Regions from separate parts of the Candidatus Photobacterium acropomis genome, predicted to be linked through region 4. Evidence: predicted binding sites of a transcription regulator. Region 4 holds the regulator's gene; each other region holds the start of a gene.
The links. Region 4 encodes CRP, which controls carbon source genes, mostly activating them, when cyclic AMP is high. Its sites were predicted from a motif close to TGTGANNNNNNTCACA; they were not measured.
Positions count from the first base shown of each region.

Region 1 (8,168 bases), 1.3 Mb from region 4:
TATGATTTCACCTTATGCAATCCAATGGGCGTTGGAGCATGGGGCAACCACCTTGCATACCTTGGCTCAACAAGAAGATGCTTTCTTTGAGCATTTTAATCAAGAATCTGAATTAACCGCTTTTACTTATTTTAATGGTTTGCAGGTCTATTTAGAGCAACGTGAAAACGATCATGAATGGGCGGAGACTTCAGATCCGAATAAACATTTATTTTAAGTAGTACGCTTTATCTCACGTATAAATATCGTGGTGTTTTCTACGATATTTCAGAAATATGATGTTTACTCCCTCTACATTGTTAATTATTAGCATAGTAGTTGGGAGTTAATGTATTTCTCTAACCACCTCTCATGCTAATAGTATTTATATTTGTGTGTTTCATTACCAATATTGTGACTTATCGCATTTTAAGTGTTCGAATTTGAAGCACTGATGAGTCAGTTGTACATTGGACTCATTCAGTGTTTTTATCTTTATTTTCACTGTGATTTATAAGATTTATTTATAATTATCTTACTAAGTAGGTTAATTATAACTTTATAGATAATAAAGAAAATCGAATCTTAATCTGAGCATTAGGATTAACGTTAGCTGTATTAGTCAACAAAGATATATAAATATCATCTCTGGTTTGTCACCTTAATATTTTTTGAATTTATAAAATTGTTAAGTGTGAATATATAAATAACAGAATAAACAATAGTTAAACTTTTAATTTAATTGCCTGCTGTTGCTTAAATCTGACTAAGCAATATATGTTAAAACGAATGCCATTGGAGGGCTTGTGAAATACTGGTTATTTTTAGTCTTATTATTGAGTGCCAATGTACATAGTGCTGAAAATGCACTTTTCTTTGTTGATAAGCCTCGAGCAATTAGTATTGCGGAATCAGCACTGACGGAAAAATATGGGGCAGAGGTAGCAACGTTTGATGCCCCCATGACTGTTCAGCATTACTTTAAGAGTAATGAGATGGAATCGGAGCATTTACAAGTTAGATTTACTAAGCTGGAATCGGTAGAGCAGTTGGCTAACGGTTATGAAAAAGTGACAAATAACAATTACACCGTGAAGTTGACTAAAAATGGTGAGGTCATTAGCATCAAAAAAGGCGTGTCGATGATGACATCAAAGGAAAAATCCTAGCACCATAAGACTAATTTATTGTTTTAAATGATATTAAGCCCGTCAGTTGACGGGCTTAATATTTGCAAAATCAGTGTTGGGTTATTGGTTATGGCGAGACCAAACCATGGTTTTCCCATCTTTATCAAATGCTAATACTTCATAAGCATCTTTTTGATCGCCGTATTCCATACCAGGTGAGCCCATTGGCATACCACCAACAGCAAGACCGATCATACGCTCAGGCTTTTTCGCCAAAAAGCGCTTAATTTCAGCAGCAGGGATATGGCCTTCAAAAGTGTAACCTTCAATTTGTGCTGTGTGGCATGAAGCATATTCCGGACGTAGACCAAGCTTAATTTTGATCGGTGTTAGATCTTCTTCATACACCATATCTAGCTTAAAGCCGTTATCTTCCATGTGCTTTACCCATTCTTTACAGCAACCACAGTAAGGTGATTGGTAGTTAGTGCCTTTGATTGGCGCAACTTCTTCTGCATGAGAGAAAGCACTAACAACTAATAGAGCTGAAGCAAAAAGGCGTGACATTTTCATAACTAAAATCCTAGTAATCATACGAGCATGGTTAATCCATTGCTCGCAAAAATAAATTAAATACATAGTGCCAATACGGCGAATTAATACGTGTTTAATTTATACGAGAGGAGGTTTTAGTCTTGATTCGTGATAGCGAACCGGAGAGGTAACTTTGTTACTAAATAACTCACGCTCTGGTGCGATGGCTGAAAATGAAAAGAGAGTCAGCAATGCCGCTTGTGTCTGTTTGGTTTTGCAATCGTCATCACCACAACATGAAGATGATGATTTAGCACTGTGATCGCTATCGCTTATCATAGTGCCGCAAGTAACCGTATTTTTAATAACGACTGGCGCTAACGCATTGTTACAGCAATCGTCAGATGATAATGCTGGTGAGTGCGATTCTGTCATTTGTAAGCAATGTGATAGGAAAGGTTGGCTATTTGTCACGGTGTGTGCAATCACAGCGTTAGTAAAAACACTGACTATTACGAATATCGTAAAGATTGAACGAACTAAAACTTTAACCATAAAAATAGTTAACACCCTATATATAACATTAGCTTATAACAATTTGCTGCCATATAAGTATATATAAACTTGGCTTATGCACAAATGGGATCATGTAACGAGTTGTGAAAATGGAGCAGAGCTTAACGTTATTCTGACATTTACTACTCGTTAGTCAGCGTAAACTATTCTAACCAGAGGGAATAACTCTGTATTTAAAATAAAAATTATGCGCTATTAGGGTTAATTATGTTGTACACCGAAAAAGATCGCCAAATCCTGCATGACACATGGATGAGTTATAAAGCAAAAATGCGCATTACTCAGATTGAGATGGCAAAAAAGCTAGGTTTAACGCAATTAGAATTTTCTGACATATTGCGCGGTTCTAAACCAATTGAGCAGCAATTTGTGAATGAGTTTTGTGGGGCATTAGGCGTTGATCCTATTTTGATCCTACCATCATTACGTGAGCGTATGGCAACGGCATCATCAGAAACAACGTCGGTTAAGAATACATTTATCTTTGATGGTAACATTACCAATGTAACGTATTCAGGTAATCAACTTGTTGTTGAATATGAACATCGAAACGCTACAGCACAGTGATACGTAGACTCAAGAACGTAGATAGAAAAGAGGGCTCTTAATGAGCCCTTTCTTTATATTTAATGGTCTATTTGCAGTACTAGTTCTCTGAATCTACTTTCCACTCAGGGATAAATAAGTACAGCACTGCAGCCGCTAGGATAGAACCCATGACATCAGTTGGGAAATGCATACCTAGCCATAAACGGCTAATACCTACACCTACCGCCCACGTGATCAAGCCACCAGCCAGAATATAGTGGCGAGTTCGTAGTAAGAAACCACCCCAGAATAGAATACAAATTGCCGCAAAAATAGTATGACCTGATGGGAATGAGTAGTTTGTTTCACCTTCCCAGTGACGGATACGCCATGTACTGATGTACGCTGATGCCTTTTTCACCACGTTATCTTTTTCTACTTTATTTAATTGATAAAAGTCTTCAGGAGAAGGGATAAGGTTTAAGCGTTGTAACTCGTAAGTGTATGGGCGAGGGATAGCTGTTTCGTGCTTAAGAATCGTTTTCGCACCAAAGCTTAGTACTAATAAGATACCGAATTGAATCCATAACTTAATGATCTGCTTTTTTGGTAAACGGAAAAATACTGGCAGTAAGCAGAGTAGTACTGTCGTGATAAGGAAGAATGGTTTACCTGCTGTATCTGTTAATAGCGTGAAAGATAAACCAGCAGCATCGCTGATTGGATCACTTAGTAGTGGCACTGGGAAAATAGAAATAGCGACAAATAAAGACAAAGCAAAAAGCGCTAAAGCTAAGTAATTAATAAGTTTTTGGGAGATAAAAGACATCATGATAAAGGTCTACGCGTGTTAAGGATGTAACGTTGACCTCAAATTCTACTGAAAGTGCCATACTTTTGTCACATTAATTTGGGTTTTATGCTTTTAGCGCTTTAAAATATAGCGCTGAACACTGCATCTTGAGGTTGCTTGGGTATATCTAAATAGGCGAATTTATAAAACTGTGATAGCCATCACTCAGAATTGTGCTTTTAGAAGCAAACATTAAGAATCCTTAATCTTTTGCTTAATTCCAATTAAGAATCAAAGAGTATCCTTAAGTTATTAAAACAATTTACTTTAATTTTAACTTTTTACGTGGAGAAGAATATGAGTATTCTCGGGCATTTCCAAAAACTAGGGAACGCGATTATGTTTCCTATCGCAGTATTGCCGATTGCCGGTATTTTGCTGCGTATTGGTCAACCTGATCTATTAAACATCCCATTTATTGCAGCGGGTGGTCAGGCGGTATTTACTAACCTTGCACTATTATTTGCAATGGGTGTGGGTGCTGGATTTTCGAAAGACAACTCGGCAGCAGCAGCAATCGCATCAGCTGTAGGTTACTTTATCCTTATGGCTGCACTTAAAACACTAAATCCAGATGTGGATCCAGGCGTTGCCGGCGGTATTATTATTGGTGTGTGTGCAGGTCTTCTTTACAACCGCTTTAACGCAATCAAACTACCTGAGTTCCTAGGTTTCTTCGGTGGTAAGCGTTTCGTACCAATTGTGACTGGTCTTGTTGCACTTATTCTTGCGTACGCATTTAGCATCATTTGGCCTCCAATCCAAGACGGTATTAACCACCTTGGTCAATGGATCCTAACAAGTGGTATGCCAGGTGAGTTCGTATACGGTGTTGCTAACCGTCTACTTATCCCGCTAGGTCTTCACCATATCCTAAACAGCATGGTGTGGTTCGTATTCGGTAGCTACACAGCGGCTGACGGTCATGTTGTAACGGGTGAAATTTCTCGTTTCTTCGCAGGTGACCCAACAGCAGGACAAATCTTAAGTGGTTTCTTCCCTGTAGTAATGTTTGGTCTACCAAGTGCTGCACTTGCTTTCTACGTAACAGCGAAGAAAGAAAACAAGAAAGTAGTAGGTGGTATGCTATTAAGTGTTGCATTAACTGCATTCTTAACTGGTATCACAGAGCCAATCGAATTCATGTTCATGTTCCTAGCTCCTGCACTATACGTAGTACACGCTATCCTAATGGGTATCAGTATCGTAGTTGCTTCTCAGCTAGATATTCACATGGCATTTAGCTTCTCATCAGGCTTGATTGACTATATCTTGAACTACAATGCTCCTGCGGCGCATAACTCTTGGGAAATCATCCCAATGGGCTTAGTAGTTGGCGCAATTTATTTTGTTGTGTTCGTTGCTGTAATCAAAGCTTTCAACCTGAAGACTCCGGGTCGTGAAGATGCACCAGCAGAAAACTCAAATCCAGAAGACGATGCTGCAAGCAAAGTGGATTTAGCGAAGTCTTACTTAGAAGCGCTAGGTGGTAAAGATAACTTAACTGATATCTCTGCATGTATCACTCGTTTACGTTTAGGTATTGTTGACCGTTCAATCATCGACGATGCGAAACTAAAACAACTGGGTGCTAAAGGTGTCGTAAATGTAGGTTCTAATAACCTTCAAGTTATCCTTGGCCCACAAGCTGAAATTATTGCGAACCAAATGAAGTCGCTATAAGACAATCAGCTAACGAGTTAGCGATTCCATAATTTTCCCCCTATGGTCGCTACAAACGGTCTGCCTCTCTTGGTAGGCCGTTTTTTTATGGTTAGAGAAAATGAAAACAAAGTAATTTAACAAATATAAGTGGATTAAAACTATGCCTGTTTTATGGTTATCGGAAAATAAGATCGATTATGGTTATAATGCTTTAATTAAATAATAGATAAGACAAGCAATTAGGTTCTGAATGAAAGTACTCGTCATAGAAGATGATATTACGACTCGTGAGTTTATCGCACAGGGCTTACGCGAGCATGGCTTTGTTGTTGATGAAGCAGAAGACGGTCATCAAGGGTTAATGATGGCAACAAGCTGTGATTATCAACTTATTATTCTTGATCGCATGTTACCTATGCTTGATGGTTTAAAAGTCCTTGCTGCATTGCGAGCGACTGAAAACCAAACACCGATCCTTATTTTAAGTGCAATGGACAGTGTTGAAGATCGTGTTGCTGGCTTAACCGCTGGTAGTGATGATTATTTAACAAAACCTTTTGCATTAGCAGAGTTAGTGGCGCGCGCTAAAATCTTGGTCAAACGTAATCAAGCGTCAACAACCATATCGTCTGAATATATTTATGATGATCTACGTTTAGATATTAAATCTCATCGTGTATGGCGTGGCTCTCGTATGTTGAACCTACAGCAAAAAGAGTTTTTATTGCTGCAATATCTCATGGAGCACGCTGAGAGTGTTGTTTCACGTATGAGCTTGTTTGAATCAGTGTGGAGCTACCATTTTGATCCTAAAACAAACGTGATTGATGTTCATATCGCTAACTTAAGAAAGAAATTAGAAGAAGGTGGAGAGCCAAGCCTTATCCATACGGTAAGAGGGGCGGGCTATGTCTTACGCCGGATCTGATAAGCTTTCTCGATCCAGTATTTTTAAAGTTCTGCTGTATTTTATCTCTTGTGTGTCTTTGATGTTTATCTTATTTATCAATCAGGTATTCGTTGGCTCAGAGAGTTTTTATCAGAATCAGTTAGAGCAAGATTTAAACAATGAAGTGTCGCTGTTTGAGAGAATGCTGGATAAAGGCGATTATCAGGCTGTGATAGAAGCCGTTGATGAGCATGATAAGTTAAATAATGCTTTTGAATACCGTATTACATCATCACTTAATACCGATAATAGTATTACCTATCCAGCAGTTTTTTCACAAACACGGTTACAGTCCACTAAATTGGAGCGTGTTTTAGATTTTCCCGATAACAAACAACTCATTATCGGCGTTAATCCAAAGTTAATGCATGCTTATCGTGATTCCATGATCCCAGTATTAGTCACAGGTATTGTTGTTCCGGTGATCTTGATGTTAGCAGGGGCCTTGTTATTTGCGATTTCTATTTTGAAAAAGCTTGAACGTGTTAATCATGGTATGAATCGCGTTATTTTGGGTGAGAAAGGGGTAAAACTGCCCATTAGTGCTAATGATGACGAATTTGATGTACTGACGATCCATCTTAATTTTTTGATTGAACAAGTTGAGAAAAAAGAAGAATCTCTAAAAGAGCTCTCTGTGGGTATGGCGCACGATTTACGAACGCCCATCGCACGTATGAAACTTCGGCTTGAAGATCTATTAACGAAAGATACAGCACCATTTACAAAAGATTTAGAAGCTTGCCATGATGATCTTGAAGTTTTATTGGGGATGTTCAATGGTATGCTTGAAATCGCCAATATTAACAGTGGCAAACATAAGATAGATAAGCAGTGGGTGGATTTATCAACAGTGTGTCAAGATGTGGTTGAATTTCTATTACCTATCTCTGATGAAAAGCAGCAAGTATTATCATTTCGTGAAGATGAACCCTACAAACTGCAAGGTGAGCCAAGCTTAGTGTTTAGAGCAATCTATAACGTGGTTGAAAATGCGATTAAGTACACACCAGAGCAAGGTAATATAGAAGTGGTCGTTGATCACTTTGGGGTAGTGGTAATTGATAATGGTTTAGGTGTATCAGACGAAGATAAAGGTCGCATTAAAGAGCCGATGTACCGTGCAGATAAGAGTCGCACCCATCAGGGGTTCGGTTTAGGTTTATCATTAGTTGAAGCTGTCATGAAAAGCCATGGTGGTGATTTAGCGTTCAGTGATAATAATCCGGGTTTACGCACCCGTTTGTATTTCCCATTAAAACCGCAGCAGAATCGTCAGTCAGAAATCGAGTTATGATTGATGCTGTAAAAACAAAGCCGAGGGAAAACCTCGGCTTTTTTATCTTTGTAGTCAGTGGTTATACCGCTTCTGCGTATAGGTTGTTGTAATGCTCTTTCTTGGCATTAAAACGATAAACTAAATCGTCAATCCCTTCTTGGCAGTATGGTTTTAAGCCACTCATTACCATACGCTTACGACCAGTACCAACCACTTCACCATTTTCTTTAAAGCAGAACTTCAATGTTACGCTACCACGTTTACCATCAACATCAATATCAGAGGCTGTTAGCTCAACGTGAGGGCACTTAAGATCAAGACGAGTAAACTCAAGCTCCATGCTTTCGTAAACAACTAGAGGGCGGGTAGGGTTGATCATAATGTCTTTAGATTTCATTAAAGGCACCATGATGTGTGGAAAGTTCATGCCTGAAAACTGCACATAACTTTTGGTGATTTGTGCAATCAGATCTTGATTGTGAGTGGTGTCGCCTGTACGTGATAAGTGCAAATATTCTTTGCCGCCATCATCAACCATTGATAGTTCTGATTCTGATTCTGATTTGGTCGCGATACTTAGCTCAGTTGTTTCGTTGATCATGCCAGCAAATGACACTCGCATTTTTTGACTAATACCAACGTTTGCAAGTAGTACAGAAAAAAGGAGATCACCAG
Region 1 is NZ_CP131609.1:1,985,792-1,993,959, forward strand. Features, by position in the region: gene Q7657_RS16095 (hypothetical protein) at 1-217, shown strand, start outside; gene Q7657_RS16100 (hypothetical protein) at 786-1,148, shown strand; gene Q7657_RS16105 (DUF411 domain-containing protein) at 1,230-1,682, opposite strand; gene Q7657_RS16110 (hypothetical protein) at 1,782-2,198, opposite strand; gene Q7657_RS16115 (helix-turn-helix domain-containing protein) at 2,427-2,786, shown strand; gene Q7657_RS16120 (phosphatase PAP2 family protein) at 2,866-3,579, opposite strand; gene nagE (N-acetylglucosamine-specific PTS transporter subunit IIBC) at 3,898-5,283, shown strand; gene Q7657_RS16130 (winged helix-turn-helix domain-containing protein) at 5,516-6,193, shown strand; gene Q7657_RS16135 (sensor histidine kinase) at 6,174-7,511, shown strand; gene Q7657_RS16140 (DUF3581 domain-containing protein) at 7,573-8,168, opposite strand, start outside.
Region 1: a site for CRP is predicted at 3,751-3,766, ahead of nagE (N-acetylglucosamine-specific PTS transporter subunit IIBC). Genes of this name have one in related genera too.

Region 2 (8,168 bases), 1.4 Mb from region 4:
GGCAATCAGCTCAGAGCAACGATTACAACAAGGGTTGATCATGCTACGAGATCTGGCGCAAACAGAATTTGTTATGAATCCTCATTTTTAAGTCTTTATAATAACAGCATCAGATACCGTTAAGTATACGTGTATCTTTCTCATAATTATTTAATACAGAAAGTAGAGTCACAAAATGGATGCAGAATTTTGGCATAGCCGTTGGGCAGAAAACCGCATTGGTTTTCACTTATCTGATGTAAACCCATTACTGATCAAACATTGGTCAGCGGTTAAACCGCAACGTGATGAGCGTGTGCTTGTCCCTATGTGTGGTAAAACACAAGACTTAGTATGGTTAGCAGAGCGTCATAACCAAGTGATTGGTATTGAGTTGAGCGATATTGCTGTCAAAGCTTTCTTTGCTGAAAACCTCTATACACCGCTTGTTACTGGTGTCGGCAATCAACACCTTTATGAGTTTGATGAGATCTCGATTTACCAAGGTGATTACTTCACCGTAAATATCGATCCTGTTGATGTGGTTTACGATCGCGCAGCATTAATTGCAATGCCAGAAGACATGCGTCAAATGTACGTAGAGAAGCTACTGTCATTGGTAAAACCGGGCGGTCGTATTCTGTTGGTGACACTTGATTACCCACAAGATGAACTAGCAGGGCCTCCATTCTCAGTACCTAAAGCAGAAGTTGAAGCTTTATTTGCCAATTGTAAAGTGACACACCTTGAACGTGATGATGCTGATGAAACGCATCCTCGTCGCCAACGTGGTTTATCTCGCTTTGCAGAAGAAGTGTGGTTGATTGAAGTGTAATAACACTTAATCACATTTAGCTAAACATAAAGAAAGGCATGTTGCTTTAAACTAACCTGATGTTTTAAGGTTAATTAGAAAGCTAACATGCCTTTTGCTTATAGAGAACGGTTATTTGACGCTAATGTTATTAGTTAAAACCGAACAGTGAACTGATTAGTTAAAAACGACTTTCACATCACCAGCAGCGTTAACTGCATCATTGACTGCACTATCAATATCTTCACGACGAGTCAGTGCCACACCTAAACGACGACGACCATTGATTTCAGGCTTACCAAACAAACGAATTTGTGTTTGAGGACGAGAAAGCGCAGGCAGTAAGTTATCAAAGCCGATATTGGTTGAAACACCTTCAGCCAGAATAACCGCGGAAGCTGATGGACCATATTGTGTGATGTGCTGAATGGGTAAACCAAGGAATGCACGAACGTGAAGGGCAAACTCAGACAGATCTTGTGAAATAAGCGTCACCATACCCGTATCATGTGGGCGAGGGGAGACTTCACTAAACAGTACCGTATCGCCTTTAATAAATAGCTCGACACCAAACAAGCCGTAACCACCCAGAGCATTAACAACTTTCTCTGCAACATCTTGTGCCGCTTTTAATGCCGCTGTAGACATTTGCTGTGGCTGCCATGATTCACGGTAATCACCGTCTTCTTGGCGATGACCAATAGGCGCACAGAAATGAACACCATCAACAGCACGAACGGTTAATAATGTGATTTCGTAATCAAACTCAACAAAGCCTTCGATGATCACACGACCCGCACCAGCACGACCGCCTTCTTGTGCGTATTGCCATGCTGAATCAATATCAGCAGCTGTTTTAATTACGCTTTGACCTTTACCTGATGAACTCATGATTGGTTTTACCACACAAGGCATACCAATGCGCTTGACGGCAGCAGCAAAGTCATCGTATTGATCAGCAAACTCATAAGGAGAGGTTGGAATAGAAAGAGTTTCAGCGGCTAAACAACGGATACCTTCACGGTTCATTGTAAGCTTAGTGGCATTAGCGGTAGGAACAACGTTCACACCTTGTTGCTCAAGTTCAACTAGAGTGTCAGTCGCAATGGCTTCAATTTCTGGTACAACATAATCTGGTTTTTCTAATTCAATGATACGTTTTAGTGCATCACCATCAAGCATATCAATCACATGGCTGCGATGCGCAACTTGCATAGCTGGCGCATTGGGGTAGCGATCTGCGGCGATCACTTCGATGCCTAAACGTTGACATTCGATCGCCACTTCCTTGCCTAATTCACCAGAGCCTAAAAGCAGAACACGAGTAGCATTTGAACCATTAGCTGTACCTAACATTCTTATTCCTTACGATTTATGTTGGATAGTGTTGGTTGGGCGTGATAATACCTTGTTTTTATAATTAAGCAAACGTTTGCGTCGGTGTTTTATCTAAACTTGAAACATAAATAGTGTCAGTTAAATGAAGCATATAATAAAAAACCGCCAGCAATGTGGCGGTTTCATCAGTGATCTTAAAATGCATGACACATTATCAAATGTGTTACTTGCGTTTTTCCCACTGAGTGATAAACGCAACAGAGGCAATAATAATGGCAGCACCAAGCCATAAACGACCCGGAGGTACCCAACCAAACACTAACCATCCACCTAATACATTTAATGGCAGTTTGGCATGATCAAAAGGTTGGACGAAAGAAGCATCTGCCACTGCATAGGCTTTCGCAATCGCCCATTGTGCAAGGGCGGTTAATAAACCTGCTGCGATGATTAATGTCCACGTTGCACCGCCAGTCGGCATATGAAAATCAGGTAGTGCAAGTAACACATTAAAAGGGGTGATCAGAATCAGTAGATACATCACAACCGTTGTTGGTGATTCTGTGCTTGATTGCTTTTTCACCATCAGCGAATAACCCGCCCAGAAAATCGCAGCACCCACAGGTAGCAATGTGGCAATGCTAAAGGTATCTGACCAAGGCTCAAGAATGATCATCGCACCAATAAAGCCAGCAATGGTTGCACACCAACGTGCCGCACCGACTTTTTCTTTTAAGAGGAAACCTGAGCCAATGGTAGCAAATAACGGTGAAGTCATGAGCAATGCAATACCTTGCCAAATCGGCACAGGATAGGCGAGTGCCCACAGCCATAACTGAATACCAATCACTGCAAGAAAGACACGGAAACAGTGTTGGAAAAATTGTTGTGTCTTTAATGAGTGACGGATCCCCATGGTTCTAAGCCATGGCAGCATCGCAATCAACGCAATGAAGTATTGAAATAGGGCAAAGGTGGTCGATGAGACACCAAGTTTTATGCTGAGGTACTGAGCAAGGCTGTTCACAATGGCAAAAGCCAAACCTGCAGACAGCATCCAACTTGCACCTTGTACCGGATTATGTGTTGGACTATGAGTGTGAGACATGAAAATAGGTTCTCTATAAAAGCGTTGCGAGGATAATACGCTTTTGTTTTTAGATAGCCAATATTCGACCCACTCTAGAGGTGTTGAGGTAATAAAAAACCGCCTATTACAGCGGTTTATATAACAACCTAGGTCTTTATTGCTAAATCTTAGTAAGCAACATAGGTCATTTGAATGTCTGGATTCAATGCTTCTAGCAGTGCTTGAGTACGTGCTAGTTGGCTGATTTGGCTTTCAGCACTTTCAACTAATGCCGCTTCAACCAATTCAGACAGTTTGTAGCCTGACATATTCATGTTGATGAGCGCCACTTGCAGCGGTGGTAGGCTAGGGTTAAATGCCGCATTTTCAGCGTACATACCCACAAATACACGACCGTCTTTGGCTTTAAGCGCAACACCACTGAAGTTCTTCGAGTAAGGTGCATGTGAACGGTTTGCAGCATCACAAGCGGCAACAGCCAGCTCAGATTGTTCAGCAATGGTAATACCGTTATCAATATCGCTTAGTAGTGCATCTTCAATACCAAGATCGGCAGGGCCGAATGATTCAGGTAGGTATTGTTGCAGAGTCATTGGTTGGCGCTCTGGCAGTTGGATCACTAACTCTTTAGCCGTGTTGAGCTCATTCATGAACTGACGACAGTGACCGCAAGGGCTGTAGTTGATAGTCACATCTTTAATGCCAGTTTCACCTTTGATCCACGCATGGCTAATAGCCGATTGTTCTGCATGGATAGTACACGCCATACTTGCACCGGCAAATTCCATATTTGCACCAAAGTAAAGGCGACCAGAAGTACCACGGACAATAGCACCAACATAGAAATTAGAAATAGGAACAACAGCGTAAGCAGCAGCAACAGGAAGGAGTGCAAGACGAAGATCAGAATCAGATAGATTAGTGTGAGCAAGTAAGTGTTCAAATTGCTCAGGACTGATAGTGGAATCGAAATTTTTATCTTCAATAATTGGTCGAAGAGCTGATGCAAGCTCGTTAGGTAATTGACCTAATGCATCCATAACTTTTGCGTGCATTGGGGTGTTACTCCGTATTGTTGATGGAGAAACATTCTATGTTAAATGTTAATAATCAAGTGTGATACAGATCACATTAATTATCAACTCTATACACTAGTTACATTATCGAGAGCGAGCTCACACAAGTAAATGTAAATTTTTATGTAATAAATGGTTATCAAAACAGCATGGGCTTAAAACTAATATGAATTAAGCAACATAAACGCTGTAAGCATATGATGCTGCTTATACCCAAGTAACTTGGGTATAAAACCATTAACTGAAAAAGACATGCTGTAAGATAGGGAACATCAATGGTGCAAGTAGGGTTGTCATAATGCCGCAAATCACCAATGCCAATGAGCTAAATGCCCCTTCTTGATAGTCTTGCTCTACTGCCTTTGCCGTACCTAATGCATGAGAAACTGTGCCGATAGACAAACCTTTCGCTAACGGGTGATGAATACGAAATAGTTTCATCACTGGATAACCTAATACTGCACCAAACAAACCGACAATGATCACCATTGCAGCGGTAATGGCAGGAATACCCCCAATTTGTTGTGATGCTGCCATCGCAAGTGGAGTGGTAATAGATTTAGGCAAAATACTGGCCGCTAATTGAGCATCCGCACCCATCAAAAACGCAATACCTGTACCAAACGTCATTGATAACACACTACCTACAAAACATGCCGTTAAGATGGTTTTCCACTTACGCTTAATCAAAGGCAATTGCTGATACAGCGGTAACGCTAAGGCAACAACCGCAGGGCCTAACATATAGTTGATAATTTCATTGTCAGCAAAGTAAGTCTCATAAGGAACATTGAGCCAGCGCAGTGCAGAGATCAAAAAGATCAACGAAATCAACAATGGATTAAATAGTGGATTGCGGATCTTCATTGCCAAATAACGCATGCTGTAAAACACAACAAGGGTTGCTAATAACCAGATCATGACTCTTTTTCCTTATGGTGAAGGGCAAGGCCAATCACAATCAATACAATTAATGTGCTACCAAGGGTGCTTGCAAAAATGATGGTGGCATTATGTTCGATTAAACCTAAGTAATTCATAAGGCCAACACCGACAGGAACAAACAGCAACGCCATATGTTTGATCAGCAAATTACAGGTTTTCTCAACCCATTGAGTTTTACAAATGCCTGTTACTAAGCCGAAGAAAAGTAAGAACAAGCCAATAATACTGCCGGGGATCGGCAGATGAGTTAGATGTTGTATGCCTTGGCCTACTAAAAAGCAAAACATAACAATGGCAAAAGATCGTATGTAATCCATAGTGAAAAAGGTAATGCTAGAAAGTTTTATTCATCATACAAATAAACGTGCTATTTGTCACACAAAATTACACGGCATTTAGAAAAATGATAAAACTGTTTAGATTAAATAAATTTTATTGTTTATGAATTCCACAACAATAGACCAATAACGGCAGCCAGCGATAGCAAAATGGATACTTTTAACCAAATAAAATCAGTCACAATGGTTTTAAACCATGAATATTCATAGGTGTGGTTATTCGGTGGTGGGGAAATCTTAGGAGAAGATGGATTAAGCACAACAGATTGCTTACGTGATGTTTTGGTAGGAAGCGGTACCCGAAAACCAAAATGAGGCACAACATGGATAGGGATCGCCATCTCTCCGTTACATTGTAACTTTCCTGTTAGCGAAACCAGTAATAGATTAATGTCGTAACTGTGATCACTGGTTTCTTCAAAGGCATCAAGCGAAGTAAAGGTTTTACGGTATAACGAATCGGCATTGATCACTTCACCAGCGAACAAACATAAGATCTCTAGCAAGCGTGATTCCTCACGGGTGAGTAAGGTTCGGGTATCATCACGCCAAAGAAGCAAATGCTTCTCCGGAAAAAAATCTAACTTCTCGTAGCTATAACATTTCAATAAGGTTTGCGTTGCCATATAGCACACCTATCGTTACCACAATGCGTTTTCAGTATTTCGCATAAACGATAACTTTTATTATGGTTGAAAATGCCAACTTGGTAGGTTTTTTATCGCTCTTTGCTATTAAGTGTTAACGTGAATAGGGCAATCGGCAAATAAATCACTGTCTTGAAATCTCAAAAAAAAGAAGCCTATTTACTTGCTTTCATTGGAAAACAAGGCAATAGACTTCTATTACAAACGAGGTTTTAAAGATAAAGCAAAATGGGTAAAACCCTTACACCAACTTAGAAACGTAATCGTACAGCGACTTTAAGATCTTCATTTTATTCTCGTCAGATTCATACTCATAAGCCACGGCTTCAAAGTTCTCCATGTACTTAGGCATATTCGCTTCAAAGAAATCCTGGCAATGGTGTTTCCAGCGTACTTGCTCTTCATAACTGAGTGTCATCGGGAAGTTACGCGCACGGTAGCGGAATAACAACGGCTTGATACGCTTATCATCAACATTAATTTCAAGCGAACCTAGTTGATCCGCTGGCGTTTCACGAATGATATCCATTGTAGAGCGATCAGCGGTTGAGAAGAAACCGTCATACAGCATGGCATCAACGTTATCATTGGCATCATATTCACGTTTAACGCTAAACATCTCGATCACTTTTTCGCGGATCTCAGGATGTTGCTTAATAAGCGCTAAGTGCTTTAAGCATTGCTCACGATCAATACCCAAACGTGCAGCATCTTCTGCTTTTAATGTTTTAGCAGGGGCAAGCACTGGGCACTTATTCAAATGCACTTCTTTAATAGGAACAGGCAGTTCATCTGGCGCTAGATCAATACGTTTGGTGTATAAACGCTCACGTAGTTGGTCTGCATCAAGTTCGATTAATGGGGTAGGATCAAGCGCAAGGTTTACCGTGATCACTGCATTCTTATTATCAGGATGCCATGCCAGCGGTACAATCCAGCTTGTGTTGCCGCAATCAGTACCAAACATGCCTGAGATATGAACTAATGGCGTTAAGTTAACAATATCAACTAGATCTTGCAGCTTGCGCTTATGGCGAAGATCAAACAGGTAATCAAACAACTTAGGTTGATTAGTTTTAACAATTTTTGCTAACTCAATAGTCGCATAAACGTCAGCCATCGCATCGTGAGCATTTGCGTGTTCGATACCGTTAGCCACAGAAAGCTTTTCAAGTTTAAAGCTCGGACGATCTTCATCATCCAAAGGCCAGTTCAAACCATCAGGACGCAGCGCATAACAAGTACGCATAATATCGAGCAAGTCCCAACGTGAATTACCGTTTTGCCAAGCCCATGCATACGGGTCGAAGAAGTTACGATAGAGGGTGTAACGTGTCACTTCATCATCGAAACGCACGTTGTTATAACCAATCACACACGTATTGGGTTTAGACAGTTCAGCATGAATCGCTTCAATAAATTCAGGCTCTGATAAGCCTTTTTCCATTGCTTCTTGTGGCGTAATACCGGTAATTAAACACGCTTCAGGTGACGGTAGGTAATCTGCTGGTGGCTTACAATAAATCACCAACGGCTCACCAATAATATTCATGTCCATATCGGTACGGACACCTGCAAACTGACACGGACGATCATTGGCAGGGCTTGCGCCAAAGGTCTCGTAGTCAATCCAATAAAGCGTTGCTTGGTTCTTATCGTTCATAAATCATCCATAGCCATTGGTGTTATTATTTGGCATGTTTTCTAAGCAATGGCCTGTTGTGAAAAACTGCTTATAAATTCAGCAATTTATCGAAAATTTAATGGCAAATACTCAAGCATGAAAACTTAAGCTTACATGCCTCTAAGTATCCCGTATTTATGAGGTAAGAGGCAAGGCGGGAGGGGGATAAATTAACCGTGGTGTTGAGATAAACTAGAATTGAGAGAATCAGGACGAACCCAAAAAATGCTAATTCATTAATCATGAAGCTAAGAGCC
Region 2 is NZ_CP131609.1:2,113,188-2,121,355, reverse strand. Features, by position in the region: gene Q7657_RS16700 (aminotransferase-like domain-containing protein) at 1-91, shown strand, start outside; gene Q7657_RS16695 (thiopurine S-methyltransferase) at 176-814, shown strand; gene purT (formate-dependent phosphoribosylglycinamide formyltransferase) at 971-2,149, opposite strand; gene Q7657_RS16685 (DMT family transporter) at 2,355-3,239, opposite strand; gene cdd (cytidine deaminase) at 3,389-4,276, opposite strand; gene Q7657_RS16675 (CidB/LrgB family autolysis modulator) at 4,535-5,218, opposite strand; gene Q7657_RS16670 (CidA/LrgA family protein) at 5,215-5,559, opposite strand; gene Q7657_RS16665 (hypothetical protein) at 5,682-6,206, opposite strand; gene sbcB (exodeoxyribonuclease I) at 6,469-7,890, opposite strand.
Region 2: a site for CRP is predicted at 5,606-5,621, ahead of Q7657_RS16670 (CidA/LrgA family protein). Genes of this name have one in related genera too.

Region 3 (8,168 bases), 830 kb from region 4:
TTACCGTTAATGCATAATGATCCTTTTGCGAAGAAAACATTATGGCAACAGATCTGTAGTTATGACGCATAAAATTATTCCCTTAGAAGCGCAGCATTGTGATGAGGTATGGCGTATTGAGCAAGCAGCTCATGCCTTTCCTTGGGCTGAATCAATGATCCGTAAAGAGCCCAATCGTATTGCGGCAAATTACGTTTTAATCGCAGATGATAAAGTTGTTGGTTACTGTTATGGGCAGCTGGTGGCAGGTGAAGGTACGTTACTGAATATTGCCATTGATCCTGCACACCAACGCAAGGGCTACGGTAAAATCTTATTAAATGGTTTTATTGATGCGCTAGAAGCGAAACAAGCAGAAGAAATTTGGCTAGAAGTGCGTGAAAGTAACACTAGCGCCTATAAGCTTTACGAAGCAACTGGATTTAATGAAACTAACCGCCGTGTAGATTACTACCCGACAGCAACAGGTCGTGAAGATGCTTTGATCATGGCGTACATGTTTATGCCATTTGGCTAAGCCTTTTGTCTTGATTTGAAGAGTTACTCATATGAAAAAGCCGAGCATGATGCTCGGCTTTGTTATATCTACAGGTTAAACCCAATAGTAGTGATTAGTGTTCACGAGTAGCACGGAAATCCACTTCAGGGAAACGCTCTTTCGCAAGGTTTAGGTTAACCATCGTTGGTGCGATGTAAGACAAGTTATCGCCACCATCAAGTGCAAGGTTTGCTTGGTTCTTACGCTTAAACTCTTCCAGTTTCTTCACATCACCACATTCAACCCAACGTGCAGTTGCCACGTTAACACCTTCGTAAATCGCTTCAACGTTGTATTCTGCTTTTAGACGTGCAACAACCACATCAAACTGAAGTACACCTACCGCACCTACGATCAAATCGTTGTTTTGCAGTGGACGGAATACCTGTACCGCACCTTCTTCAGAAAGCTGTACTAGACCTTTTAGTAGCTGCTTTTGCTTTAGTGGATCTTTGAGGCGAATACGACGGAACAATTCTGGTGCGAAGTTTGGAATACCTGAGAACTTCAAGCTTTCACCTTGAGTGAAAGTATCACCGATTTGGATAGTACCGTGGTTGTGTAGACCGATGATGTCACCCGCATAAGCCGTTTCAGCACGAGAACGGTCACCCGCCATGAAGGTTACCGCATCAGAGATACTTACGTTTTTACCAGTACGAACATGGTTCATCTTCATACCTTGATTGTAAGTACCCGATACAATACGCATGAATGCGATACGGTCACGGTGCTTAGGATCCATGTTGGCTTGGATCTTAAATACGAAGCCAGAGAACTTCTCTTCCGTTGCTTCAACTTCACGCTCATTAGCTTGACGAGGTAGTGGTGCAGGAGCCCATGCAGTTAAACCATCAAGCATGTGGTCAACACCAAAGTTACCTAGTGCAGTACCGAAAAATACCGGTGTTAATTCACCAGCTAGAAATAGCTCTTCATCAAATTCGTTTGAAGCACCCAGTACAAGCTCAAGCTCTTCACGAAGCTGTGCAGCTAGATCGCTACCCACTGCTTCATCAAGCTCAGGGTTATCAAGACCCTTAACGATACGTTGTTCTTGGATGGTGTGACCTTGACCTGTGCTGTACAGGATAGTTTCATCACGGTGAATATGGTAAACACCTTTGAACTCTTTACCACAACCGATCGGCCATGAAATAGGGGCACATGCCATGCCTAGTTCATTTTCAACTTCATCAAGTAGATCCATTGGATCACGGATATCACGGTCCAATTTGTTCATGAAGGTAACGATAGGCGTATCACGCAGACGCGTTACTTCCATTAACTTACGAGTACGATCCTCGACACCTTTTGCCGCATCGATAACCATCAGACATGAGTCAACAGCCGTTAGAGTACGGTAGGTATCTTCTGAGAAGTCTTCGTGTCCAGGGGTATCAAGTAGGTTTACCAGACATTCGTTGTATGGGAACTGCATTACAGAGGTAGTAACAGAGATACCACGCTCTTTTTCCATTTCCATCCAGTCTGATTTTGCGTGTTGGTTTGAACCACGACCTTTTACTGTACCTGCTTTCTGGATAGCGTTTCCGAATAACAGTACTTTTTCAGTAATGGTTGTTTTACCCGCATCGGGGTGAGAGATGATAGCGAAAGTACGACGTTTAGATACTTCGCCCTGAAACTGAGTTTGCGACATTAGCGTGTTCTTTTTTAATAAAAGTACTCCGTTGCCGCTGTCATGCATCAAGCAAAGCAACAGAACAAAATGAATGGTGAATTACTTCTTATTGTCGCTGATTTTAACGTGAGACTCAATCTAGGCGTATAAGAATCCTTAATTGAGCATAGTGAAATAAAGTATTCTTAACCAAATAGAAGAGAGCGGTAAGGTATCTCTTCATAACAAGAGATTTGTAATGAAAGGGATTATAGATGATAGATACCCATTGCCATTTTGATTTTCCCCCGTTTAGTGATGATCCAGAGCGTGCGTTAACCTTGGCAAAAGCAGCTGGAGTTAAGCAAATAGTCATTCCCTCTGTGGGGCAATCTAATTGGCATAATATTGAGCAGTTATGCCAACACCATCATGAGCTTTATTACGGTTTGGGTATTCATCCTTTCTTTAGTGCTGAACATAGTGATGATGTTTGTATTCAATTGGAGCATGCATTAGCCCGTGTACTTAAACAGTCCCATTCAAAGTGTGTTGCAGTAGGTGAATGCGGATTGGATTTTGCACTTGCAGAGTTTGATCGTCAGCAGCAACTATTTTGGCTCACTAAGCAACTAAAGTTAGCGAATGCTTACCATCTTCCAGTCATATTACATTGTCGTAAAGCCTTTCCTGAATTATTGCGAGCCATTAAAGCAGACATGCCATCTCAAGGTGGGATTTATCACGGTTTTAGTGGTAGTTATCAGCAAGCTTCTCAATTGTTGGATTTGGGGATCAAAATTGGAGTCGGCGGCACAATCACGTACGAACGGGCGAAAAAGACTCGTGAAACCATCAGGAAGCTTCCAATGTCAGCTATCGTTTTAGAAACTGACGCACCTGATATGCCTGTTTGTGGTTTTCAAGGAGAACCAAATCGACCTGAACGTTTAACCCATATTGCGCAGTCAGTTGCACTGCTTAAAGGGATAGAAATAGCGGATGTTATCGGTGCTACAACCTTAACTGCACATGAACTATTTAAAATTCCCTCGTGATCTTGGTACAAAAGACAAACGATTGCGTAAAACGTTTGCTTTTTGGTTCTAACTTTTTGTGATTGTGTTCACATAGTGGGTAACTCTTGCATGTTTACAGCTCTAAAACTGTGATGGTGGCATTACTTTGTTACGGGCTGCATGCGTATAATGCGCACGACTCTTATAGAGAGCCGAATTGTTGAGACGCCAAATTTAACTTATAGGATATACATAAACCATGAGCATGTTTATGAGCCTGGTTGGGATGGTTGTTCTGCTACTAATTGCAGTACTACTTTCTGATAACCGTAAAGCAATTAACTTACGTACTGTTGGTGGCGCATTTGCTATCCAATTCTTATTAGGTGCATTCGTACTGTATGTGCCAGTTGGTCGTGATGTGCTATATGGCATGTCGCAGGCTGTTGCTAACGTTATCGCTTACGGTAATGACGGTATCAACTTCCTATTTGGTGGCCTAACATCGGATAAAATGTTTGAAGTATTCGGTGGTGGTGGTTTCGTATTCGCCCTACGCGTTCTTCCTGTTATCGTTTTCTTCTCTGCGTTGATTAGTGTTCTTTACTACTTGGGTGTGATGCAAATTGTTATCAACATTCTTGGTGGTGGTCTACGCAAAGTATTGGGTACTTCTCACGCTGAATCTATGTCAGCAACAGCGAACATCTTCGTTGGTCAAACAGAAGCGCCATTAGTTGTTCGTCCATTCATTCCTAAGATGACGCAATCTGAGCTATTCGCTGTAATGTGTGGTGGTTTGGCGTCTGTTGCTGGTGGTGTACTAGCAGGTTACGCATCAATGGGTGTGCCACTAGAATACCTAATTGCTGCATCATTCATGGCAGCACCAGGTGGTCTACTGTTTGCTAAAATCATCAAGCCAGAAACTGAGCAGCCTATCGAGCAGCTTGCTGGTAACGAAGATGAAAGCATTGAAAAACCAGCTAACGTTATCGACGCAGCAGCAGCAGGTGCTTCATCAGGTATGCAACTTGCGCTAAACGTAGGTGCAATGCTACTAGCATTTATCGGTCTAATCGCCCTAATCAACGGTATGCTAGGTGGCATCGGTGGTTGGTTCGGTATGCCTCAGCTAACACTAGAACTGATCCTAGGTTACATCTTCGCACCACTTGCTTACCTAATCGGTGTGCCATGGGGTGAAGCACAAATCGCTGGTTCATTCATTGGTCAGAAGATTGTTGTTAACGAATTCGTTGCTTACCTAAACTTTGCACCGTACCTAAAAGACGTAGCAGATGGTGGCATGATCGTTGCTCAAACTGGCGCAGCAATGTCTGAGAAGACAAAAGCAATTATCTCATTCGCACTATGTGGTTTCGCAAACCTATCATCGGTTGCAATCCTACTAGGTGGTCTAGGTGGCCTTGCTCCAAGCCGCCGTGCAGAAATCGCTCGCTTCGGTATGAAGGCGGTAGCAGCAGGTACATTATCGAACCTAATGTCTGCAACAATTGCTGGTCTGTTTATCTCTCTAGCGATGTAATTGCAAAGATAATCAAATCTCATAAAAACGCCCTAACTGTCAGTTAGGGCGTTTTTTTATGTTTGCGTGATGGTAGCTTTGGCGCTTTTCAACAGTATAGGTAAACATTATGGCGATAGTTCGAAATGAACTTTCATAAAATCGATTGCGTTCCCTTTTCTATATTTTCACTCTGCTATTCTTACGCCATTCAAAAAGGGTAATGTGACGAGCAAATACCACTTATTTTAAATCAATAGGGTTAGGCAGAATAACGCTTTTACTGTTTCTGATTTATTATTTTAGTAAACACATTATCCACGGGAGGAAACATAAGTTTGATAGTCGAATGACGGTCGAGTTGTTATGATTGAACCCAACAAATAAAGCGATTTTGCAAGGGTTGCGCCGTGTGTTGCTGCTCTTGCGCGGGAATATGGATAAGTCATTTGGTAAGTATTTACTTACTGGAAACTTCAAGGAATCAAGTCCGCTCATTTGTTGCAGTATTTGATACTGCATACGGTAGCCTGATGGAAAAACCATGAGTGCTTTACCTTCGTTTATACTGATATTCACAGCTTAATTTGAGAAGCTTTGAATTAAATATTACGACTGGAGATAGTCATGAGCGATTTAAAAACTGCTGCACTACGTGCACTTAAATTAATGGATTTAACAACACTGAATGACGACGATACTGATGCAAAAGTGATCGAGCTTTGTAAGAACGCTAAAACAGTTGTTGGTAACACGGCAGCAGTGTGTATTTACCCTCGCTTTATCCCAGTAGCGAAGAAGCAACTACGTGAGCAAGGTACGCCAGAAGTACGCATTGCAACAGTAACTAACTTCCCACACGGTAACGATGATATCGAAATCGCTGTTGCTGAAACAAAAGCGGCGGTTGCTTACGGTGCTGACGAAGTAGACGTAGTATTCCCATACCGCGCACTAATGGCTGGTAATGCAGAAGTTGGCTTTGAGCTAGTGAAGCAATGTAAAGTGGCATGTGGCGACAACGTACTACTAAAAGTTATCATCGAAACGGGTGAGCTAAAAACAGAAGCACTGATCAAGCAAGCATCTGAAATTTCAATCAATGCTGGTGCAGATTTCATCAAAACATCAACTGGTAAAGTGCCTGTTAACGCAACACCAGAATACGCACAAATCATGCTTAACGTGATCAAAGACATGGGCGTAGAAAAAACAGTTGGCTTTAAGCCTGCAGGTGGTGTGCGTACAGCAGAAGATGCGCAACAATACTTAGCAATGGCTGATGAAATTCTAGGTGAAGAGTGGGCGGATAGCCGTCACTACCGTTTTGGTGCATCAAGCTTACTTGCTAACTTGCTACACACATTAGGCGAAGGTGAAGCAGCGGCGCAAGGCGGCTACTAATCCTTTGTAAACAAGGTGGTGAAATGCCACCTTGTTTAAATTCTTTGGCGACGTTATTAACGTCGTAACTAATACTTTAATTTGTTTATCAGCACTGCGTTTTCGTGGTTGTTGCCTTTTTTGCACCTAAAATTTAGAAAATAAAGCAAAATACCATAAATTAAAGCGTTGGTACTCCCTACTTAGCTGAACAAAAAATAAGAGGATCAGCATGTACTTACCTCAAGAAATCATTCGTAAAAAGCGTGACAATATTGAACTAACAGCCGATGAAATTAATTTCTTCATTCAAGGCGTAGCAAAAGATACTGTCTCTGAAGGTCAAATTGCGGCATTCGCAATGGCAATTTACTTTAACGATATGACTATGGATGAGCGTGTGGCACTGACCTGTGCAATGCGTGATTCGGGCATGGTGATTGATTGGGGATACATGCACTTTGATGGTCCTGTTGTTGATAAACACTCAACTGGTGGTGTGGGTGATGTGACTTCATTAATGCTAGGCGCAATGGTGGCGGCATGTGGCGGTTACGTACCAATGATCTCTGGTCGTGGATTAGGTCATACAGGCGGTACGCTTGATAAACTAGAATCCATTCCTGGCTATAACATCACTCCAACCAATGAAGTGTTCGGTAATGTGACGAAAAATGCAGGTGTGGCGATCATTGGTCAAACCGGTGATTTGGCTCCAGCAGATAAGCGTGTGTACGCAACCCGTGACGTGACTGCAACGGTTGATAATATTTCGCTCATTACCGCCTCAATTTTATCGAAGAAATTAGCAGCCGGCTTAGATTACTTAGTGATGGATGTGAAAGTAGGCTCTGGTGCATTTATGCCAACTTACCAAGCTTCTGAAGATCTAGCGAAATCCATCGTCGCAGTAGCAAACGGTGCAGGTACGTGTACATCTGCATTGCTAACAGATATGAACCAAGTATTAGCATCAAGCGCGGGTAATGCACTAGAAGTGCGTGAGGCAGTACAGTTCTTAACCGGTGAATACCGTAACCCTCGTTTGTTTGAAGTAACTATGGCATTGTGTGCTGAAATGTTAGTGATCAGTAAGTTAGCTGCTGATACACAACAAGCACGTACTAAGCTGCAAGCAGTATTAGATAACGGTCAAGCGGCAGAGCGATTTGGCAAAATGGTAGCAGGTTTAGGTGGCCCTACAGATTTCATCGACAACTATGACAACTATTTAGAAAAAGCTGAAATCGTGAAGCCAGTATTTGCTGAAACGACAGGTTTTGCTTATGCCATGGATACCCGTGGTTTAGGTATGGCTGTAGTGGGTATGGGCGGTGGTCGTCGCGTAGCAAGCGATAAGATCGACTATGCTGTGGGCTTTAGTGACATGATCCGCTTAGGTGATGAAGTGTACGCTGATACCCCATTAGCTATGGTACATGCACGTACTGAAGCACAATGGGAAGAAGCAGCAAAAGCTGTTCGTAGCAATATCACCGTAAGTGACAATAAACCTGAAGCCACCCCTGAAGTATACCGTCGTGTCAGCAAGCAAGATGTGTAATGGAGTAACTATGAAACGTTCAATTATTTTAGTGCTAGATTCTTTTGGTATTGGTGCCTCTGCAGACGCTGATAAATTTGGTGATGTAGGTGCAAATACATTAGGTCATATTGCACAGGCGTGTGCCCGTGGCGAAGCCAATAACGGCGATCGTAACGGTCCATTACACTTACCAAACTTAACTAAATTAGGTTTAGCGAAAGCGTGTGAAGAATCATGCGGCAGCTTCCCTGAAGGCATGGATCCAAACTCTGAGATCACTGGTGCTTATGCTCATGCACAAGAGCTATCTTCTGGTAAAGATACCCCATCTGGTCACTGGGAAATTGCAGGTGTGCCTGTGTTGTTTGATTGGGGCTACTTTGACAATAAAGAAAACAGTTTCCCGAAAGAGCTTACTGATCGCATTCTAGCGCGTGCAGGTTTAGATGGTTTCCTTGGTAATTGCCATGCATCGGGTACACAAGTACTGGATGATCTAGGCGAAGAGCACATGAGAACAGGTCAACCTA
Region 3 is NZ_CP131609.1:3,035,674-3,043,841, reverse strand. Features, by position in the region: gene Q7657_RS20665 (DNA polymerase III subunit psi) at 1-72, shown strand, start outside; gene rimI (ribosomal protein S18-alanine N-acetyltransferase) at 62-517, shown strand; gene prfC (peptide chain release factor 3) at 612-2,201, opposite strand; gene Q7657_RS20650 (TatD family hydrolase) at 2,438-3,220, shown strand; gene Q7657_RS20645 (NupC/NupG family nucleoside CNT transporter) at 3,441-4,730, shown strand; gene deoC (deoxyribose-phosphate aldolase) at 5,337-6,113, shown strand; gene deoA (thymidine phosphorylase) at 6,325-7,656, shown strand; gene Q7657_RS20630 (phosphopentomutase) at 7,667-8,168, shown strand, end outside.
Region 3: a site for CRP is predicted at 3,278-3,293, ahead of Q7657_RS20645 (NupC/NupG family nucleoside CNT transporter). Genes of this name have one in related genera too.

Region 4 (8,168 bases):
ATTTATGTTTTGCGGAAAAAGTCTTCTTTGCCAACTCAGGTGCTGAAGCTAACGAGGCAGCACTTAAGCTTGCACGTCGTTATGCAGTCGATAAATTTGGTGCTGAAAAAGATCAAATTATCGCTTTTCATCAAGGCTTTCATGGCCGTACTTTCTTCACCGTTACCGTTGGGGGACAAGAAGCCTATTCCGATGGTTTCGGCCCAAAACCTCAAGCGGTCACCCATATTCCTTATAACGACTTATCCGCTTTAGCTGAGATCATGTCGGAGAAAACCTGTGCGGTGATGATGGAGCCATTGCAAGGTGAAGGTGGCTTAGTCAGCCCAAGCGTTGAGTTTGTCCAAGGTGTGCGTGAGTTGTGTGATAAACACCAAGCACTGCTGATTTTTGATGAAGTCCAAACAGGTAATGGCCGTACAGGGGATTTTTACGCTTACCAAGGTTTAGGTGTTACGCCTGATATCTTAACCACGGCTAAGTCGCTCGGTGGCGGCTTTCCTATCGGTGCTATGCTGACAACAACTGAGCTTGCTGCGCATTTGAAAGTGGGTACTCATGGCTCGACGTATGGTGGTAATCCATTGGCATGTGCCGTTGCAGAAGCAGTGATTGACGAAGTGAGTAAACCTGAAGTGCTAGCTGGGGTTAAACAACGCGAGCAGTGGTTCCGTGAAGGGCTGACAGCTATCAATGCTAAATACCCAATCTTTGCTGAGCTCCGTGGTAAAGGGTTATTACTTGGCGCTTCTCTAACTGACGAGTGGCAAGGTCGTGCTCGTGACATTCTTGTTGAAGCCGGAAAAGAAGGCTTAATGATGTTAGTGGCAGGCACCAACGTGGTACGTTTTACTCCATCACTGGTGATTGAAAAAGCAGACATCGATGAAGGGATGGTGCGTTTAGAACGTGCTATTGCCACGCTTTACAACGCAGAGTAAGTCTGCCGTTTCTCTTTACTGGCAGTCATTGGATTGACTGCCATTTCCTCTTAGGAACACATTGTTATCCATCTCGTGAGTTGTCGATATCACGAATAACATCAGGAGGGAATTTGATGCTAGTTATTCGTCCTATTATGGCTCGTGATTATTCTGCGCTGATGCAGTGCGCTGAAGAGTCTGGTCATGGTTTTACCTCACTTCCTGTTAACGAAGAAATGCTCCGTAATCGGATTTCACATTCAGAAAAAAGCTTTGCCAAAGATGTTACTAGTCCTGGTGATGAAGGCTATCTCATGGTGGCGGAAGATACCGAAACGGGTGAGATCGCAGGTACAACAGCTATAGAAGCTGCTATTGGTTTAGATGCGCCTTTCTATAATTATCATTTAAGTACAGTGGTCCATGCTTCACGTCGTTTAGGGGTGCATAACACGGTGCAAATTCTAACGCTGGGTAATCACTATACGGGTGATACTGAGCTCTGTACTCTTTTCTTACGTCCACCTTGGCGTGAAGGGCTAAATGGTCGCTTGTTGTCAAAAGCTCGCTTCTTAATGATGGCTGAGCACCGTCATCGTTTTTCTGATGTAGTGTTTGCAGAAATGCGTGGCGTATCAGATGAAGAGGGTAATTCACCATTTTGGCACTGGCTTAAAAAGAACTTTTTCTCGATTGATTTCATTCACGCCGATTACTTAACGGGCATTGGTGCTAAAGGTTTTATTGCCGATTTGATGCCTAAATTACCTATCTACGTCAACTTACTCAGCGAAGAAGCGCAAGCTGTGATAGGGAAAGTGCATGACAATACGCGCCCTGCGTTACGTTTATTGGAGAATGAAGGTTTCTCATGCCGAGGCTATGTCGATATTTTTGATGCAGGTCCGACAGTGGAATGTGATGTCCGTAATGTTGAGACAGTGCGTCATTCCAAGCGTTATCAAGTCGAAGTAGGCGAGCATGAGAGTGAGCAACAATGCTTAGTGGCTAATACATCATTTAGTGATTTTAGAGCTGTGGCAGCACCGCTAGATATTGATGATAAAGCGCAGCGTGTGGTGTTAAGTCAACAAGTGGCAGATGCATTAGCAGTAACAGACGGTGACTTTGTTCGTTTTATCGAGCAATAACAAATGTATTAATCGATGTGTAGGAGACGAGTATGAGCCAATGGATTGCAGGTCAATGGATAGCAGGTGCTGGTGAAGCCATGTCATCACTTAACCCGTTTACGGATGAAGTCATTTGGCAAGGTAAAGCCGCAACGGATGAGCAAGTTACCGATGCTGTTGATGCTGCACGTCACGCATTACTCCAATGGCGAAATGCGACCTTGGTAGAGCGTCAAGCCGTTGTTGAACAATTTGCAGAGCTCGTAAAAGCTAATAGTGAAACTATCGCCGTAACCATTGCTGAAGAAACTGGAAAGCCGCTATGGGAAACCCGCACTGAAGCGGCGGCAATGGTCGGCAAAGTGGCTATCTCGTTAAGGGCTTATCATGAGCGAACGGGGCAGCGAGAAAAAGATATTTCTGGCACAACAGCGGTAGTGCGTCACAGGCCGCTTGGGGTAATGGCGGTATTTGGTCCTTACAATTTCCCCGGTCATCTACCTAATGGTCATATCGTCCCTGCACTGCTGGCAGGTAATACGGTGGTGTTTAAACCGTCTGAATTAACGCCAAAGACGGCAGAAGTGGTGATGAAACTGTGGCAACAAGCAGGGCTGCCTGATGGGGTAATTAATCTAGTGCAAGGTGGGCGTGCAACAGGAGAAGCTTTAGCATCTTCACCACAAATAGATGGTTTGTTATTTACGGGTAGTGCCAATACTGGGCATTTATTGCATCGTCAATTTGCAGGTCAGCCAGGCAAGATGCTAGCCCTTGAAATGGGTGGTAATAACCCGATGGTCATTTCCAAAGCTTATGGCGATCTTGATGCAACGGTCTACACTATTTTGCAATCAGCCTTTATTAGTGCAGGGCAACGTTGTACTTGTGCTCGACGTCTATACTTACCTCTGGGTAGTAAAGGGGATGCATTGCTGGCAGCGTTAGTTGAAGCAACAAAAGCGATTGTCGTCGATGGACCATTTGCCGAGCCAGCGCCGTTTATGGGGCCGCAGATCTCCCGTCAAGCCGCCGATAATATTGTGCAAACGCAACAGCAATTAGCGTCGCTCGGTGGGGTAATATTGGTTGAAGCCAAGCGTTGTCAAGGGGCGGTGGTAACCCCTGCGATTATCGATGTCACTAAGATCGAAAAATTACCTGACGAAGAATACTTTGGTCCATTATTACAGGTGATCCGCTATCAAGATCTTGCGCAAGCTGTCACGTTGGCGAATAACACCCGCTATGGTTTATCCGCTGGATTAGTTTCTACCGATGATAATGAATGGCAATATTTTATCGATCATATTCGAGCAGGTATTGTTAATCGAAATCGTCAGTTAACGGGAGCCAGTGGTGATGCGCCATTTGGTGGTCCGGGAGCGTCAGGTAATTTACGTCCAAGTGCTTACTATGCAGCGGATTATTGTGCCTATCCAATGGCATCAATGGAAGGTGAATCAACAGTGTTACCTGAGCAATTATCACCGGGTATTCGTTTGAGATAGCTTCATCATTAACTGTAAGGATTGTCTAGCATGGAACAATTATTTACTGAGTTATGGAAAGATTATACCCAGCGTTTATGTCCTTCTGCGTCGAGTGTTAGGCAGTTACTCACAGAAGATGAGCCACTAATCAATGATCATATTGCGTTACGCACCTTTGGTTTACCTAAGTGTGGCCTGGCAAGGTTAGCTGCACCTTTTATTGCGGTAGGCTATAAGCCAAAAGGACGCTACCATTTTAAAGAGAAAAAGCTCTACGCTGAGCATTTTGAGCATCCTGATCCGAATGCGCCTAAGGTTTTCATTAGTGAGTTGCAATTGGGCTTGTGCTCAACAGAATTGCAAACCGAAGTTCGCAAACTGGTTGATCAAGTTGATGATGGCTACTTTGCTGATCCAGCTTTTTTGTATCAAGGTAAACCATGGCAACTGAGTAGTGAGGTGTATCATTTTCTTAATGCAGAAAGTGAATATGCAGGTTGGGTGGCAGCTCACGGTTATGGAGCGAATCACTTCACCATTGATATTAACCAGCTAGAACAATTTGTCGAAATTGCCGAAGTGAATCATTTTCTCGAATGCAGTGGTTTCGCCATTAACCAAGCTGGAGGGGCGGTAAAAGGCAATCCTAAAGTGATGTTAGAGCAATCAGCGACCATGGCAGATAAAGTGTCTGTTACCTTTAGTGATGGTGATATGCAGGTACCTGGTGGCTTCTATGAGTTTGCTAAACGCTACTTACAACCGGATGGGGAGATCTATACCGGTTTTGTTGAGGCTTCAGCAGATAAGATCTTTGAAAGTACCTATAACTCCTAACCACAACGACGTATTAATAAAAAAGCAGCCATTTGGCTGCTTTTTTTGAATCTGTTAATTATCGAGGGGGGATCCCCAAATACCACTGTCTTCAACAGGGCAGCGACGTAAACCTGTTTGCTGCTCTAAGTAACAGCGACGGTCACTAAAGCCTGTCATCTCAATCGTTGTAGGTTGAGGAGCGATAGCGCCAGGTACTGTGGTATAGCTATTCGGGGCAAAACGTTCGATATCCATATTCCATTACCGCGAGAAAAAGAAAGTCCATTAATACGCAGAATGTAGCACTTAATTTAGACAATACAAATTAATTGTTCTCATAAAAGACACAAAGTTTGAATGGGATTGATGAAATATTTATGGCTGCCCTTGCTATTCCTTTTGGGTATTTTATTTTGCGTCTAATTGCCAATTTGTGATCTTATCGGCACGTTAAAAATGTCACATTGCTTTATTATCTAATGTTTTATTTTAGTTAGAAAGTTATCAATAAGTATTTCTTTCTTCAGTGCTTTTTTGTTAGGTGGAAGTAATATGACTCTTAGAAAGAACACAATAATAGGGCTGTTATTATCATTATTGACTGGATGTAGCTCTTTATCTTCAGTGGATAACAATATACCCAAGGTGACGATTTCAGAAGCTGGTGTGATCAGCCAAATTGGGGCTGTTTATACAGTAAAGGCGAGCAATAAATTAGTGATCCCGAAACTTGGGCAATATATCGGGTTTCGTTATGCAGTAGAGATCCCTGATGGTGCCAGTGATGAGCTGAAAGGAAAAACGGCATTTCCTATTACAGCGCGTATGACGCATCCTAAATTGGTCAACCCTGCAACGGAGCAAGCAACGACGGTATCAACATGGTCCGATACCATGTATAAACACGATAAAAACTTGGCGCTTTGGCAGTTTTCAGAACCTTATGAGTTAGTCAGTGGTTCTTGGGTATTTGAATTGCTTTATAAAGATCGCGTTGTTGCTAAGCGTGAGTTTACACTAGCTAATAATGAGCAGTTAAATCAATCTTTTAAAAACACTTTTGAAACTGCATTTATGCTCAATAGTACTCGTTCATGGTTAACTCAAAATGGTGATGCACTGGTTTGTGATAAAGCGAAGTCGAAGCGTTGCTTGCAGTTTAGCTCTACCGAGGAATGTAACCAAACCTTGAGTCGTTACAACAGCATGTGTCAGCAGATAGCACTTAAACAAATGGGGCGTGGTGATGAAATTACCTCTGCGAAAGAAGAGATGAAAAAGTATGTTAGCTACTTTTTTTACTGCATGCATAGTGCCAGAATTAACGAAGCAAAGCTTGATAAAAAACAGGTTCATGCTTGTTTGAAAAGTTAAAAAGACATTAAAAAAGCCGCAACAGTGTGCGGCTTTTTTCATACGATGACAGCGTTAAATTAACGTGTACCGTAAACAACGATAGTCTTACCGTGAGCAGAGATAAGGTTCTGCTCTTCAAGCATCTTCAGAATACGACCTACTGTCTCACGAGAACAGCCAACGATTTGACCGATTTCTTGACGAGTGATCTTGATCTGCATGCCGTCTGGGTGCGTCATTGCATCTGGCTGTTTAGCTAGGTTTAGCAATGTTTGTGCGATACGACCAGTAACGTCTAGGAATGCTAAATCACCTACTTTTTGGCTCGTCACTTGTAGACGACTAGCCATTTGAGCAGATAGACGCATTAGAATGTCAGGGTTAACTTGGATTAACTGACGGAATTTTTTAAACGAAATTTCTGCTACTTCACAAGGAGTCTTAGCGCGAACCCAAGCAGTACGCTCTTGATCTTCTTCGAATAAGCCAAGCTCACCAATAAAGTCACCTTGGTTTAGGTAAGAAAGGATCATTTCCTTACCTTCTTCATCCTTGATTAGTACAGCAACAGAACCCTTCACAATGTAGTACAAAGTTTCCGCTTTCTCACCTGCGTGGATCAGCGTACTTTTTGATGGGTACTTGTGAATATGACAATGGGAAAGAAACCACTCTAAAGTTGGATCTGTTTGCGGTTTACCTGGAACCATATTACTAACTTCCTCTGCATTTGTTGCCCAACAGCATTCATTTTCTCTTCGAGCACCATGCTGGAAAAAAAACTGTCTGCTGACAGGGTATCCATTCAGCCGCTGGGCTGCAAGCTAACTTGAATAAGTTAGAGTGTATCCTTTTTCTACGCCTTTTTCTTGATATTGATCTAGTAGAATCGCTCATTTGATATGGATAACTGTGCACAGGATCACAACGTGGTGAGATAGTTGCTATTAGTGGTATTTGACCACGAATAACAGGTCAGCTTTTGCAAGTAAAAATGAGTCTGTAGCACGAAGAGGACGGGATACCAAAATCGATTTACATTATTAGATTTATCAATAAGACTAGTCGTTATCTTTGGGCATCTAAATAAGGATTAAGCGATGCAATCCCGAGTCAAATGGGTAGAAGATATGACTTTCTTAGGTCAATCAAACTCAGGTCATAGTGTGGTAATGGATGGCAACGGTGGCGATAAAGCCCCAAGTCCAATGGAGCTCGTATTGATGGCTGCTGGTGGCTGTAGTTCAGTCGATGTTGTCAGTGGATTGAAAGCACAAGCGCAAAATATTGTCGGTTGTGAAGTGCAAATTTCAGCCCAGCGCCGAGATCAAGCTCCACGCTTATTTACACAAGCAAATCTGCATTTTGTGGTGTCTGGTTTTGATTTAGATGAATCTGCGGTGGCGAATGTTGTTGCCGATTCATTAGAGAAATATTGTTCGGTATGTTTGATGCTGGGTAAAGGGGTAGAGCTTACGCATTCTTATGAAGTGATCAGCGCTTAAGCCGTTAATATTTGTTTGATTAGAGAAAGGTTGGCATTACGCCAACCTTTTTTATTGGTTTTAATGTTAGCTAATTTTACCTGTATTGATGAGCTGCTCGATCAGCGGTCTCATGATCAGTTCCATCGCAAAACTCATCTTCCCACCAGGGACAACAAGGGTGTTATGACGCGACATAAATGAGCCTTGGATCATTGCAAGTAGGTAAGGGAAGTCGACATTTTTTAAGCCACGAAAACGGATCACCACAAAGCTTTCATCAAGGCTTGGAATACCTTTCGCACTGACAGGGTTTGAGGTATCAACCGTAGGAACACGTTGGAAGTTAATATGAGTGCGTGAGAACTGAGGTGTTAAGTAATTTAAGTAGTCGTCCATCGAGCGAACGATAGACTCCATTACCGCTTCACGTGAATGGCCACGATCGCGGGTATCACGGACGATCTTCTGGATCCACTCAAGGTTAACGATCGGTACCATGCCGATCAGTAAATCAACATGTTGCGCGACGTTAATATCCCCATCAACGACGCCACCATGTAAACCTTCATAGAAAAGTAAATCGGTATTTTCTGCCAGCTTTTGCCATGGCGTAAACGTACCGGGCATTTGGTTATAGGGAACGGCTTCATCAAAGGTGTGAAGATAACGACGAAAACGGCCTGTACCATCTTCACCATATTGCTTGAAAAATTGCTCTAATTGGCCGAAGTCATTAGCTTCTGCACCAAAGTAACTGATATGGCGACCTTGCTCTTTGGCTTTACGAATTTCCGCATCCATTTCTGGGCGGGTAAAGCGGTGAAAGCTATCACCTTCTAGCCATGCAGCATTGATGTTCATCATATTGAACATTTTACGGAAAGCTTCAGAAGTAGTGGTGGTTCCTGCTCCTGATGAACCGGTTACTGCAATGATAGGATGTTTTGCAGACATGAC
Region 4 is NZ_CP131609.1:692,195-700,362, forward strand. Features, by position in the region: gene Q7657_RS09870 (aspartate aminotransferase family protein) at 1-941, shown strand, start outside; gene astA (arginine N-succinyltransferase) at 1,058-2,074, shown strand; gene astD (succinylglutamate-semialdehyde dehydrogenase) at 2,107-3,567, shown strand; gene Q7657_RS09885 (DUF1338 domain-containing protein) at 3,598-4,386, shown strand; gene Q7657_RS09890 (hypothetical protein) at 4,441-4,623, opposite strand; gene Q7657_RS09895 (DUF3859 domain-containing protein) at 4,921-5,742, shown strand; gene crp (cAMP-activated global transcriptional regulator CRP) at 5,802-6,434, opposite strand; gene Q7657_RS09905 (OsmC family protein) at 6,825-7,229, shown strand; gene Q7657_RS09910 (phosphoribulokinase) at 7,296-8,165, opposite strand.